One region of the Oceanobacillus sp. CF4.6 genome, then DNA from elsewhere that is predicted to be linked to it. Evidence: riboswitches for the same ligand, from Rfam matches in the RefSeq annotation. Region 1 holds a riboswitch; each other region holds the start of a gene.
What was found. Region 1 has a riboswitch for cyclic di-GMP ahead of ACHABU_RS02375 (type II secretion system protein). Riboswitches for the same ligand answer to the same signal wherever they lie in the genome.

Region 1 (4,440 bases):
TTTTTCTCATCTGCTTCTAGAAATTCGATTGCAATTGCTGGATTGGAAAATGGTAAATAAAAACTGTTTCCGATTTGTGTTTTTACATAGCCTGCTGTTTCTTCTTTTGTTAACGTTGCCGGGACTTGTAATTGGCGAATAACAATCGTATCATCCGGCATAGCAAAGAATAATTTCTTCCGTTTCCATTTATGCTTATGGACAAGTTCATTTACGACTTCAACAAAAATGACTTTATTTTGAATCATACCGTCCTTGATTGTCCCATCAGGCAATTCCACTTCCCCATGTATGACCATACCGACGACATTATTGTGTTTATGGTAACTGTATCGCAATACCTGATTGGTAATTACCATATTGACTCTTCCATTATTCATAATCCCCATGTTGTCACCCGCTTATATAAGTAGATTAAAGTACCAATTGATGATTGAATCCCCGTAAAAATAAGTAATTAAAGCTGCCAAAACGATATATGGACCGAATGGCACTGGCTGCTTTCTTTCGATTACGTTAAATAGAATTAGCATCATACCTATCACAGACCCAATTACACATGCCAGGAAAAAAGCCACTAAAATCTTTTCGGTTCCGAGAACAATTCCAAGTACACCGAAAAGTTTCATATCGCCTGCCCCCATACCGCCACGGCTTATTAAAATAATAATAAAAATGAGGCCAAAGCCAATAATAGCACCAACGATTGCCGACCACCATGGATTCAAGGGTACCACAAATCGCATCACGATGAAAAATGGTAGGAAGAAAAAAAGCACCTTATTTGGAATCAACATGTAGGTTATGTCTGTTACTAGTATAATCATTAGCATAGAAACTAAAAGTAATACGGTGATCAATTCGAATTGGAATCCAAGCGTGTAATAGCTCCATGCGAATAAAATGCCTGTGAAAAGCTCAATGGTTGGGTATATGTATGAAATGCTTTGTTTGCAATGTCGGCATTTTCCACGTTGGACCAGAAATGAAAATAAAGGGATATTTTCATACCATGTTAATTGTTGCTTGCAATTCGGGCACATTGAACGGTCATTTGCGAAGGGTATATGTTGTGGGATGCGTAGTCCGACGACATTGTAGAACGAGCCGAATATTAGGCCTAGGAGGAAGAATAGGATTGTTAGGGGTGTGGTCATTTTTTTGGACTCCTTAATTCTTAATATACTTGAATAAAACGCCCTGCAATATTAGATGCAAGGCGTATATATTTCATAATATTTTAATTTATTTATGTCCTACATTTTTTAACTCAAATCTACAGAATACTTCTTGTGTTATTATTATGGTTTACCATTACCACTATAAGTAAAAGTATCGCCTGTTTTTGAAACTGTACCTGTGTAAACTTCAGAATCACTATCTCCAGGGATTTCTATGTCTCCATCTAAGAATCCAGCAGTTACTAGATCTCCAACTGACATACCCTCTGTAAACAACTCACTAAGATCAGCCAATTTCGCGGCATTTTCAATTAACTCAACATTTGCTAGTTTTGCATCATTCTCTGATTTAGTAATTATTCCACTAACACTAGGCACCGCAATCGCCAAAATAATCCCCAATATAACAATAACTGCCAAAAGCTCTACCAATGTAAAACCTTTCTCTTTCTTCATCATCTTCTTCATTTTTTGTAACATAACATCTCCGCCTTCCTTAATCTAAGTTTCTATTAATTCCAGTCGGCCGGTTGCACTACTCACTCCAAATTACCCAAGTGCCCAAATATAGGTAATTCATCATCGTATCCTACTAAACTCCTATTACTTTTTCATTATATTATACTTTTTACCATATTTCTACAATTATCTTCACTAAATTTTGAATAAATTACTACATATTCTCAAACATACCAAACATTGGTATAACGATTGCCATTACAATACTACCAACCATCACGGTTAGTATAATAATCATCAATGGCTCGATTAATATTTTGATCCGACTTGAAAGCTGATCAACTTCTTCTTCATAAAAATCGGCAGCTTTAGTAAGCATATGATCCAATGTACCTGTTTTTTCACCAATTTGTATCATTTGTACAATTAATGTTGGGAATGCCCAGTGGTCTTTCATCGGCTTCGTCAGTGAGTCTCCAACTTCCAATGACTTCCTTGCCCGGGTTAGTGCATTCTCTATCACCCTATTTCCAACTACCTTTTCGGTAATTTCCACCGATTGCAAAATAGGTACAGCACTATTGACAAGTGTGCTCAATGTTTGGGTCATCCTAACCAATGCGCCTTTATGAACGAGTACCCCGAGAAAAGGAAATTTCATTTTTATCAGATCCATTCGGTATTTTACTCTATCGTATTGAATCAAATATTTGTATAAAACGACGACGATTGCAATGACGAATAGCAGCATCCACCAGTATTTCCCTGCAAAATCACTTAGGTTGATGACGAACTGGGTATACGTTGGAATTTCCTCACCCATGGAGCTGAACATGCCAACAAACTGCGGTACGATAAAAACAAGCAGAAAAATACTCAAAATAACGGTAATGACTCCTACCACACTTGGATAAAGCAGTGCTGAAATTACCCTTTGTTTGTTCCGGTATTGCTTTTCATAGTAATCTGCCATTTCATTCAGGATTTCATCCAGTTTTCCGCTTACCTCACCGGCATGAATCATATTTACAAGCAGTTCCGGGAAAATCTTCGGATGCCGCTCGCATGCTTTGGATAGAGGCTGACCTTGGTCAAGCTGTTTATCTATATCTGCCAGGGCGTTTTTTAATGCGTAATTGTTGGTCTGCTGCATCATCGTTTTGGTCGCATCGGAAATCGAGATCCCCGCATGTATCAATGTGGAGTATTGTCTGAGAAAAATAACGAAATCTTTATTCTTTACTCTGTTTTGTAAAATAATATCTTTATTCCAAGGCTTTGTTTCCTCTATTTCAAAAATGATTAATCCATCTCTTTCAAGCTGTGAGAGTGCGATGTTTTTCGTATCTGCTTCGATCTTTCCCTTTATCTTCTGACCCGATATTCTCCGCCCACTATATTGAAAATTCATCCTTTAGAAGCTCCCTCCCTGCATAAACGGAGCAGCAGTTTCAAAGTCAATTTCATTTTCATGAATCAATCGTTTCAAATCCATCTCAAGCGTATGCATCCCCTTGTCTCTTGATGTTTGGAGCACATTTTGAATCTGATGCAGCTTTTCATTACGAATCAAATTTTTAACAGCAGACGAATTAATTAATATTTCCGTTGCAACCCGTCGATGCATTTGGTCCTTTGTAATGAGCAACCGTTGAGAAATGACTGCCTGTAAGATGGTTGATAATTGGATTCGTATTTGTCCCTGCTGTTCGGGAGGGAATACATCGATGATGCGCTCAATTGTGGAGACAGCATCGGTTGTATGTAACGTTGCAAAAACCAAATGACCCGTTTCAGCAGCCGTAATGGCTGTAGAAATGGTTTCCAGGTCCCGCATTTCTCCGACCAGAATCACATCTGGATCTTGACGAAGACTTGCCCGCAGTCCATTCACAAAATTATTCGTGTCAAATCCAACTTCACGTTGGTCAATAATTGATTTATTATGCGAATACATGTACTCTATTGGATCCTCCAAAGTAATGATATGTTTTCGCATGGTTTGGTTTATATAATCAATCATGGAAGCCTGGGTCGTGCTCTTTCCACTTCCTGTTGGCCCAGTTACTAGAATCAGCCCTTGTGGATAATGAACCATTTCTTTTGTGATCAACGGCAATTTTAATTGCTCGATGGACGGTATTTCAGCTGGTATAATTCTAACTGCAAAGGATAATTCCCCGCGCTGATAGAAGGTGTTCATCCGGAATCGGGATACACCATGAATCCCGTAGGAAAAATCCAGTTCCCGTTTTACACGGAGGATCTCTAATTGTTCTTCCGTTAAGATTAGACTCACAATCTGTCTTGTATCAGCTGGTACAATTTTTGGAAAATCCTGTTCGACCAAGTTCCCGTTTATCCGGAAGATTGGTGCTTTTCCGACGGTTAAATGTACATCCGACGCCTTTTTTTCATACGCTTCTATTAACCATTTTTCAAATTCTCGCTTCATCTCAATTCACCCTATACATTAATGGATACTTGCATAATTTCATCGATTGTTGTCAATCCTGATTTCACTTTTTCCAAACCATCTTGAATAAGGAAAGCCATCCCTTGTTCTTTCGCATAATTACGAAGATCGCCAGTCGATTTATTGTTCAGCAACATACTTTTCATCCTATCGTCGAGTACGAGGACTTCATGGATTGCAATTCTTCCACGATAACCCGTATGGTGACATACACTACAGCCCCCACCATGGAAAACATGATCTGCTTCTACGCCGTTTTTGGAAAATATCTCTTTTTCCATTTCAGTCATTTCCCGTTCTGTACGACAGTCGCGGCAAATTTTA
Region 2 (4,440 bases), on a different contig from region 1:
TATTAGGTAAACCTGCTTGAGTCTAATTATTTACTAAGCCCTCAGCCCTATTTTTCTAATATTATAAAATATATAAATAGAAATGGATCAAGAGGAAGTGGATAAGTAAAAATTGCTTCAACTGCAACTGACAATCAAGAGTTAATGAAAAATGATGTCGGCCCCTAATTGCTAAAAACTAATTGGGACAAGAAACCTGTCCCCACGGTCCACATGAGGAAGATGACTAACCTGTGCTCCAATAAATGGTTAAAAAAATTGCTGGTGATTTCTCACCATAAAAAATACCCGATAATGATGGTTAGTCATTATTGGGTATTTTTTGGACTTTACACCGATTATTTAACTTTTATTACAATTTTCCCTTTGGCATGATGTGTCTCACTTAATTCATGTGCTTTTTGTAACGCTTCTGCTGAAAAATCAAATACACTACCCACTTGAGGCTTAAGTATTCTTTTCTCAAGTAATTCGCCTATTTCACCTAGCTGTTTACCATTTGGCGTTAACCAATAGGAGCTTGCTGTTACTTGATGCTTTTCTATTAATGCTGGATCGGGTTGTCCGGCAATAGTTACTAGTCTGCCACCAGGCTTTAATATTTGGAAGCTTTTATTTAAAATGTCGCCGCCCATTGTATCAATGACTACATCATAATCACTTAATTCTTCTTCAAATTGTTGTATGCGGTAATTAATGAATTCATCTGCACCTAGCTCTTTTACATATGCTTCATTTTTTTCACTCGCTGTTGTAGCGACATAGGCACCCAAATGTTTTGCCATTTGAATGGCCAAACTTCCTACACCACCAGCTCCAGCATGGATGAGTACTTTATCTCCTTGCTTGACTTTTGTATTATCCACTAAACACTGCCAAGCGGTTAAACCTGCTAATGGAATAGAGGCAGCTTCTTCAAATGTCAGGTTGCTAGGCTTTTTCGCAAGCAATTCCTCATCCACAGTCGTAAATTCCGCATAAGTACCTTCAGCGGTAGTATCCGGTCGTGCAAAAACTTCATCCCCGACCTGAAAATACGTCACTTCACTTCCAACTTCAACGATCTTACCAGCAACATCCCAGCCAAGGATAATTGGGAATGTCCAATCAAGCATCTGCTTTAAGTAACCCGCACGAAGCTTCCAATCAATCGGATTAATGGAAGTTGCATAAACCTCAACAAGTACTTGGTTTGCTTTTATTTCTGGTTTCGGTAGCTCCTGCTCCACCAACACATTTTTACTACCATATTCATTGATGACAACTGCACGCATGAATAGCACTCCCTTTTACGAAATATATTTGCAAGCTCTAGTATTAGTTTCTTCCTAAGAAGTCATTCCTTCTCTCCAGAGCTTGATAAAAACTCTAACATAAGATTTTCACTTCCATGTATCTAATTGATACACAATATATCTTAGCTTCTAATAACTTGAAATCAAAATAAATTGCTTAGAAGGTGGTAGATTATGGATCAAATCACCTTCTCTTTAATAGGGTAGCGTCAGGAAAATGCGGATTTACACAACGTTAAGCAGATTACAACATAGAAATCGGTTCCTAACACGATAGGAACCGATTTTTTGATTTGTGTTAAGCTAATGCACCAGTTAGTGATTACTCAGCTTCTTTTAAGAAAGAAAATATACTTAACTAATCCGATTGCCTAAAAAGTACCATAGGGATGCTTTCAATCATTTACTAGTAACAATATCTCTTCATAAGGACCATACACTTCTATTTCGTACTCTTCTTGAAGCAAAGTACACCGTTAGTACAAAATAGAGGTTTACTTTAAAATAATAAGCTCCAATATTTAATATCAATTAAAAATTGCTATCTGATTTCTACCGTTTTCTTTTGCTTTTTATAACGCATTATCGGTCTTTTCGATAAACGTTTCTACTTCCTCTCCACTGTAAGAAGATACTCCAATGCTGATTGTAAAATGGATGCGTTCGTTGTTATAAGTAAAATCCGATTTTTCTATAGACTCACGTATACGTTCTGCTAGGATTAGTCCTTCTTCAGCGTCGGTGTTTGGCATAATAACTGCGAATTCTTCCCCTCCAAAACGAACAAAAGCATCTGAGTTTCTTACATTACTTCCAATCATATTTGAAATATGCTTAAGTGCTTCGTCCCCACATTGATGACCGTAATGATCATTAACTTTCTTGAAATGGTCTATATCTAACAACAAAAAAATTAGAGGATTGTTATTCTTTTTACTAAAAGGAATCGTTTTTTCCATAAAAAAATCAAAATACCTTCGATTATAAATTCCAGTTAACGCATCGGTAATAGTCAATTCTTCCACTTCTTTTAACAAGTTGGAAGATTTAATTATGAAATACCCAACAAATACAGTGACGGACCAATTAATCATTGAACCAAAGATAAGTTCGATCATCAGATTTGTCTCGATGCTAGTTCTCTGCGTAACCTCTGTTGTGAACTTCAAAGCAGTGTAAAAGATGCTAGCTCCTATAATTACTTTCCATTTCGGATACATATAAACTATCATGATAGTCGGAATTAGAAAGAGATTCCAAGTCCTAGGATAATGTCTATTCGCTTCATCCGTTAAAATCGTGTCTATGACAACAGGGGAAAACGTAAATAAAATAATTATTAAGTAGTAAAAACCTTTTCTTTTCAATTTCTTTCGTTACTCCTTTCGGTAATCCAGCCATCGTTGCTTAATGCTTTAGATCTGTGATTTTGCGTCATTACCTTTCGATAATTTTGCCTTTTTCAATAGAGTTGCTAAGTAAATAAGTATACAACATTAGATGCGATGCTTCCAAGGTTTTACTAAATAATCTGATTTTCATCTGTATCCATTGTCTAATATTGAACTACTACACATTAGTCAAAGAGCTTCTCTACTTATTGTAGAAACGCACCAGTTTGATGAATAAGGTCTTATACGTTGTCATAAAGTATCAGTAACAGCATTGCTAAGGAGAGTAGGCAAATGGTTAGATTTTAAAAGTAAAAAAGTTGTCTTAGTAACTTTGATTAGTGGATTAGTTCTATTCCTAATCGTTAATTTTAATGGAAAGTCGTTGGATGAAGATAATAAAAGTAATGGAGGAAGCAATCTTACATTTGAACAGCAAATTAAAAATTTTGGAGAAAAACAAACGAGTAAAGTCCCCAAAGATTACACACCAGAAGAAGCAATGGAGAATGGCGATATCACTCCAACTAACAGGCAACATCCTTACAAATAAGAAAAAACGTGTTTCAATTAATCAGTTGTCATTGCTTTTTAGCAATCCTCCTATTTCGTGCATTTTCTTATAATAAAACGCACACTAAATTGCGCAATCATTTGTAACAAAAAATGACTACCAAATCAGCATACAATTTGATAGTCACTTTCACTTATATTTTTAATGTTTGCGCTAGGTAACGGAACCCGTTCGTATTATTTACGGTCCCTGAAACTTACCTCGGAAGCCACTCCCCATATCGCTTCATACTAACATTTTGCGTATATTCATCCAATTCCCTCAATTGCTTCACAACAGTAACCATATCTAACCCCTCAACAATTTCATTGATCGCTGCGACACCAGATTTGGCATAGCCTTCACGTTCATCTGCCGTTTTCAATAATGGTGTATATAAGTGGTCGGAAGCATGGTCAAAATAATAGCCAACCGCACCGGATTGTAGTGCATATTTTCCAAGGGGCGATGCTGGATGGTCCGCATTTGCTTTCATTACTTTTTCCACATCATAGCTAACAGATTTGGACTCTGGTACGTTAAGTGGAACATCTTCCAATCTACCTAAGATGTCATAGGCACCTATCGCCATATCATTGAATTTCTCAAAGAAGTTAAACGATAAGTCTTTCACGGTTCCAATCGTCACCATTAAGTCCATATAAAGAATAGGTGCTTTGGTACGGTCAAAAAAGTCGCGGATCATTGGACCAACTGTTAAATATGCTGGTCCATGTAAAGTAACATAAACTTGTCTTCTGAATCCTTGATGAAGTAGTGACTGTGCAATTCTATCTAAGTATGCTGCACCGTCTTTTGTTGTCATTTGTACTGTTCCACGTCCAGTAGGAGTTGCTCCTGCAAAGAAATATGGGAGATTATGAAGAACCAGTCCATCCGCAGCCTCCGCCATTTTCAATGCAAACGCTTCTGCCAAAACCGTTTCTGAATCTAGTGGCAATGCACCATGTGTTTCTGTTACGCCGACTGGAATAAAGATAAGATCATTTTTATCTAGATACGCTTCTACTTCCCCGTTTGTTAGTTTCGATAAAAATCTTGTACGCATGTTTATCTCTCCTATCTATTTATTGCTATAGGAATTCTACTAATAGATTCCTATAGAGTAAATGAATTATGATGATTTTCTTCTTAATTCTAGCTCCTCATACATCGCATTTGTCTTCTTACCGTTTAAGTT
Region 3 (4,440 bases), on a different contig from region 1:
AAGGTCTTGACAAGGAGCCTCTGTGGTAATAATTTCAGGAAATATACTGCAGCTAGGAGCTTGCCTGGCATGGGAAACCTATACATTACCACATCACCTTGTAAAGACCGTTTCCGAATATTTATAGTAAGTGAATAATACAGGATCACTTAATGGCAGAGGTGGATCAAAATGATGTTTTAGGTGGATCAATTTCATGGCATAGGTGGCTCATTTCAATGGCAATTATTTATAAAGCCAATTCGCAATTTTTTTCATCTAGGTCACGGAAAATAAATGTCACACAATTTTGATTTGGTGTTAGAGTTGGGAAACAAACTGGTAAAATCATGATGAGTTAACTGATTCGTTGGTCGATACGAGAGTTAACGAGGTATATGATTTTGATTTTGCACTTGAATTTCTGATTACCATAAAAAATGCCCATCTTTTATAAAGAGGCAATAAGTAAGGGGAGGACGGCCTTTGCAGCCATGTCCACTAAGTATTATTTACTTTGTTAATTAAACTATACTATTTTTTTATGCCTGAATATTCTTTTTTATTTGTAGGTTTTAACCTTTCTAGACAACTCCGTACATACCTTATTAACCATGGTCCTTCCTAATTAAATATTTCTGAAATCGTGGAACCGCAAGATTCTTCGATACTAATTTATTTATGTTTTGCTTTATCAGTGAATGATTGCCTTCATCTTCAGATAGCTCATCCATTGATACTGCATGTGGATATCTCTGATTAAGTCGAACAAGTATGCTTACTTCAATTAGAGTCAAATTATTTTCTTGTGCAATTTCTAAGTAGTTTACCATTAATTTCACTTCCTTTTATACAGTCACCTTTCCAACTTTACTAGAATGAAACCATGACTACTGTTAAGTTTTGGTAAATATTTTTTGTTTCAACTAAATTGTAAAATAGGATTTAATCTTCCCATATCCGTTCTTTTCCTGGTTATTAAAAATAATTCAAACAGGTTTAACACAAACTCTTGTAAGCAATAACACAAGATTTTATACTTAAAGATGAACATAAAATACTTTTAACTCTCGGATTAACTCCATAGTATTACTAAACTGTAAATTACAGTTTCTCACCACATCTTCTATGCTAAAATGTTTTAACACGCATTCATAGAGATGCAAACTATATTAATGTCCCTTTCTTTATTAGACGAGTGATTTTATGGATAGAAATGTCAGATTTTATCGCTAAATCGAAAGCGTTGGAATTTGGACACTTTAATAATATTCCTTTTACCTTTTCTATATTATCCACTTCTTCGTTGTAACAATCGCTACATAAATTGGATATAAGGCGGTCGATTTTTCCGCAATATACACAAGAACCATAGTTTTTCATCGTATTTCCCTCTCTAAATTTAATGAAAATAAAGTTATTACTTTATAATCTTGTACTTTTGCTCTTTTATCTCAATCAAGTTTTTTTCATTTAATTTATTGAGACTTACTTGAATTTGCCAATATATAGTCTTATCGTTTGTCATTTCCTCTATGGAAGCTGGGCAAGGATACCTACGGTTAAGACTAACAAGTATGCTTACTTCAATAAGATTAAGGTTATGTTTTTTTGAGATTTTTAAGAAATTCATTTACCAGTCTCCTTAATTATCTACAACAGTTCCATCTCCTACCTGTTGAATGCTCCAAAGGTTGACGTTTATGCTCTTTTTTAAAGAGGGTAATTTTAATACATCCCTCAATTATTACCATCTAAATCAGGCTATTCTACAGGTGTAATTTCATCAATCTGATTAATCATAAAATGCTCCACTGTTTTTGTATCATCTATATAGATAAGGGTGCTATTCTCATATTGATTAAATTTAATCATTCTTCCTTTGATCGTTTTCCGACCAATCCCCTCAAATATGATTTCCATTACTAATAGCCGATTATCTCTTATCCAGTCTTGAAAAAATTCTAGCAGATTTGCCATGTTAATCGTCCCTCGCTCTATGACATATTTTTCAAAGAAGTCGGCTTTCCCAACAAAAATCCTTGACCATATAAAACCCCTAAATCTTTAGCAACAGCCAGATCTTCAGTTTTTTCGATTCCTTCTAATATGAATTTCGTATTCGTATTTTCACAGTAAGTCATAAAGGATTTAATCATTTCCTGTTTCTGTTCCGAAACGGACAAATCAAATGCAAAATAATTATCCATTTTCAAATAATCAGGCTCTAATTCAATAATTGACTTTAAAGAAGCAGAACCCTTACCAACATCATCAATCGCTATCTGAAAGCCTCTTTTCTTTAACAAAGATATATTACTTTTCAAAGAGGTAATGTCAAAAACAATCTCCGCCTCGTTAATTTCAAAAATTATTTCTTCATTAATGGAGTTTAGATTTTGATAAAACTGTCGTTATAAAGGATGGGAAATCTGGGTTAACAAGGGTAGAAGGAAAGACATTGATGAATAACTTTCCATTCTCTGGTGAATATGGAGATTTAGAATATGAAGTAATTGCATTCTCAGTTGATCTTTTTTCTAATTCATAAAGCAGATTTACTTTTAAAGCAGTTTGAAAGACTACTTCCGGATTCTTAATAAGGTTTGATCGGAACAATACCTCGCACCCTATCTTTTTCCTTATTGTTAGATTGTATATAGGTTGAAAGTGATGGAAAAATTGTTGTTGTTCTATTAAGTCTTTTATCTTAGTTACAGGCATTCACAAAAGCTCCTTGATTAAAAAAATCCAAACAAAAACCACCTCAAAAGGTGGTAGCGTTTCAAACGTCAACCATCTTCTTCGGTAACCCGGCTGTCATAGCAAACTTAGTTGCCTTAGACCCGTAGCTTTGCGTCCCTATTTTTCAATAGGTTTGCCTTTATCGGAAATTGAACTGGTATTATTTTCCCTTACTTCCATTATAACTATTCCCTAAATAAAAACAACTTTTTTCGACAATTTACAACATTTCCTAACTTGACGTATCATTTTTATTTAATAGAGGATTTCTCATGATCCCTTTCAAATCACAAATTGTCTATGGCATTTCAAGTATAATTAGTATTTTATATAATAAGAGACTTAACAAAAATCTTTTTTTGATATACAGTGTATAATGTTGCCAATATTCTGGAGAGGAAAATATATGTGATAATGAATATTTCTGATGTTTTATTACTTCGTTCATATTACAAAGCTATAGATCAAAAAATACATTCAGATTTTATTGAAATTTTAAAAATCGAGATTGACAGAAGAAATCTGGAAACAACCAATCATCAAGTTTAACTCCGCAGGTTCGTACAATACATTTCAACCTTTTTTTCGCTTTTTAATTAAAATATTAAGGGATTGTTTTTATAAATGAATATATGTTATAAATGATACGGGAGAATTTGTTGTGGAAAAGAATCGTTTATATCTTCCTGCACTGACACTGGTACCAGGTTCGCGGTCATCATTTTTTGGAGTTCATTGGCTACTTTTTTTTCCTGATTCAATAAAAACACAACCTTTCAAAGATAGTCATTTTAGTATTGGTTTTTTAAATGTTTTTAATAAGTAAGAATGAATTTTAGTTCACTGTTCCTTCTGTTTAGGGCGTTTTGTTAATATGTGAAATAAGATGCTTAAAGTAAATGGTGCGTTAGTTTAACAAGCTATTTTGTTAATAAAAGGGACGAAGAGAACATTCTTCGTCCCTTTTTCAATGCGATTTATACTGTGATTTTGGGTGTAAAAGCTGTGTGATTTACCGTGTGATTTTGTGGGGCACCGTTGAAAAAAGAAGAGGAGCCATTAACAAATGAGATGATTTCGAGTTTGTGGAACCTGGAATTAACCAAGACCATGAAACGTCTGAATAAGTTCACACGCATTAGGTTATTGGAAAAGATTAAAAGCCCGCATGATGGACGAGTGGTTCATTACGTCTTAAACGAGCTTTATTTCCAAAAAGGGAAGACCACCACAAAACCAAGAGAAAAGTTCGTGAAACTATTCCAAAACAAACTGAGCGATGTCATTAATGAAGTCGAAAAGATTAATGAATTGAAGAATCGCCATCGTAAACCAAGACGAGCATACATAATATGATCGGACTCTTGCATTGCGTGATGCCCTACTTTCATATCGAAACCTATTATTTAGTATCCAACCCAGATGAATCGATATTGCAAGAAGGAGTGACGCTGCTCGAAGCCTTAGAACGAAATCCGAAAGCATTAAAGCATTTGTCTGAGAGTCACATCGGTCATATCCTGGGTATGAGAATGCCAACCGAAAAACCATTGATAACTACATGGATATCTTGCAAAAAGCAGGCGCGGTCATGGTATTAAAGTCAAAAAACAAAACCCGGTACTTAATCCATCCTGATTTGAAGTTCCGTTTGGATCACGATGGTATGGATAAATATACGCGCCATATTCGTGCGATGTGTGAACAGCACGATAA

Region 2: linked by a shared signal. The riboswitch ahead of ACHABU_RS16905 (GGDEF domain-containing protein) and the one ahead of ACHABU_RS02375 (type II secretion system protein) in region 1 are both predicted to bind cyclic di-GMP.
Region 3: linked by a shared signal. The riboswitch ahead of ACHABU_RS09045 (EAL domain-containing protein) and the one ahead of ACHABU_RS02375 (type II secretion system protein) in region 1 are both predicted to bind cyclic di-GMP.

What each region holds. Positions count from the first base shown of each region.
Region 1 covers NZ_JBIMEX010000001.1:439,011-443,450, forward strand. Annotated here, with positions in the region: gene pilM (type IV pilus biogenesis protein PilM) at 1-389, opposite strand, end outside; gene ACHABU_RS02370 (prepilin peptidase) at 402-1,157, opposite strand; gene ACHABU_RS02375 (type II secretion system protein) at 1,302-1,661, opposite strand; cyclic di-GMP riboswitch class II at 1,697-1,780, opposite strand; gene ACHABU_RS02380 (type II secretion system F family protein) at 1,855-3,051, opposite strand; gene ACHABU_RS02385 (type IV pilus twitching motility protein PilT) at 3,055-4,095, opposite strand; gene ACHABU_RS02390 (GspE/PulE family protein) at 4,107-4,440, opposite strand, start outside.
Region 2 covers NZ_JBIMEX010000013.1:51,880-56,319, reverse strand. Annotated here, with positions in the region: gene ACHABU_RS16910 (NADP-dependent oxidoreductase) at 339-1,274, opposite strand; gene ACHABU_RS16905 (GGDEF domain-containing protein) at 1,868-2,662, opposite strand; cyclic di-GMP riboswitch class I at 2,680-2,763, opposite strand; gene ACHABU_RS16900 (hypothetical protein) at 2,961-3,239, shown strand; gene ACHABU_RS16895 (creatininase family protein) at 3,457-4,308, opposite strand; gene ACHABU_RS16890 (MFS transporter) at 4,375-4,440, opposite strand, start outside.
Region 3 covers NZ_JBIMEX010000004.1:184,430-188,869, reverse strand. Annotated here, with positions in the region: gene ACHABU_RS09065 (hypothetical protein) at 588-812, opposite strand; gene ACHABU_RS09060 (hypothetical protein) at 1,400-1,612, opposite strand; gene ACHABU_RS09055 (hypothetical protein) at 1,744-1,959, opposite strand; gene ACHABU_RS09050 (EAL domain-containing protein) at 1,977-2,306, opposite strand; gene ACHABU_RS09045 (EAL domain-containing protein) at 2,362-2,703, opposite strand; cyclic di-GMP riboswitch class I at 2,784-2,872, opposite strand; gene sda (sporulation histidine kinase inhibitor Sda) at 3,139-3,273, shown strand; gene ACHABU_RS09035 (hypothetical protein) at 3,386-3,550, shown strand; gene ACHABU_RS09030 (winged helix DNA-binding protein) at 3,763-4,080, shown strand.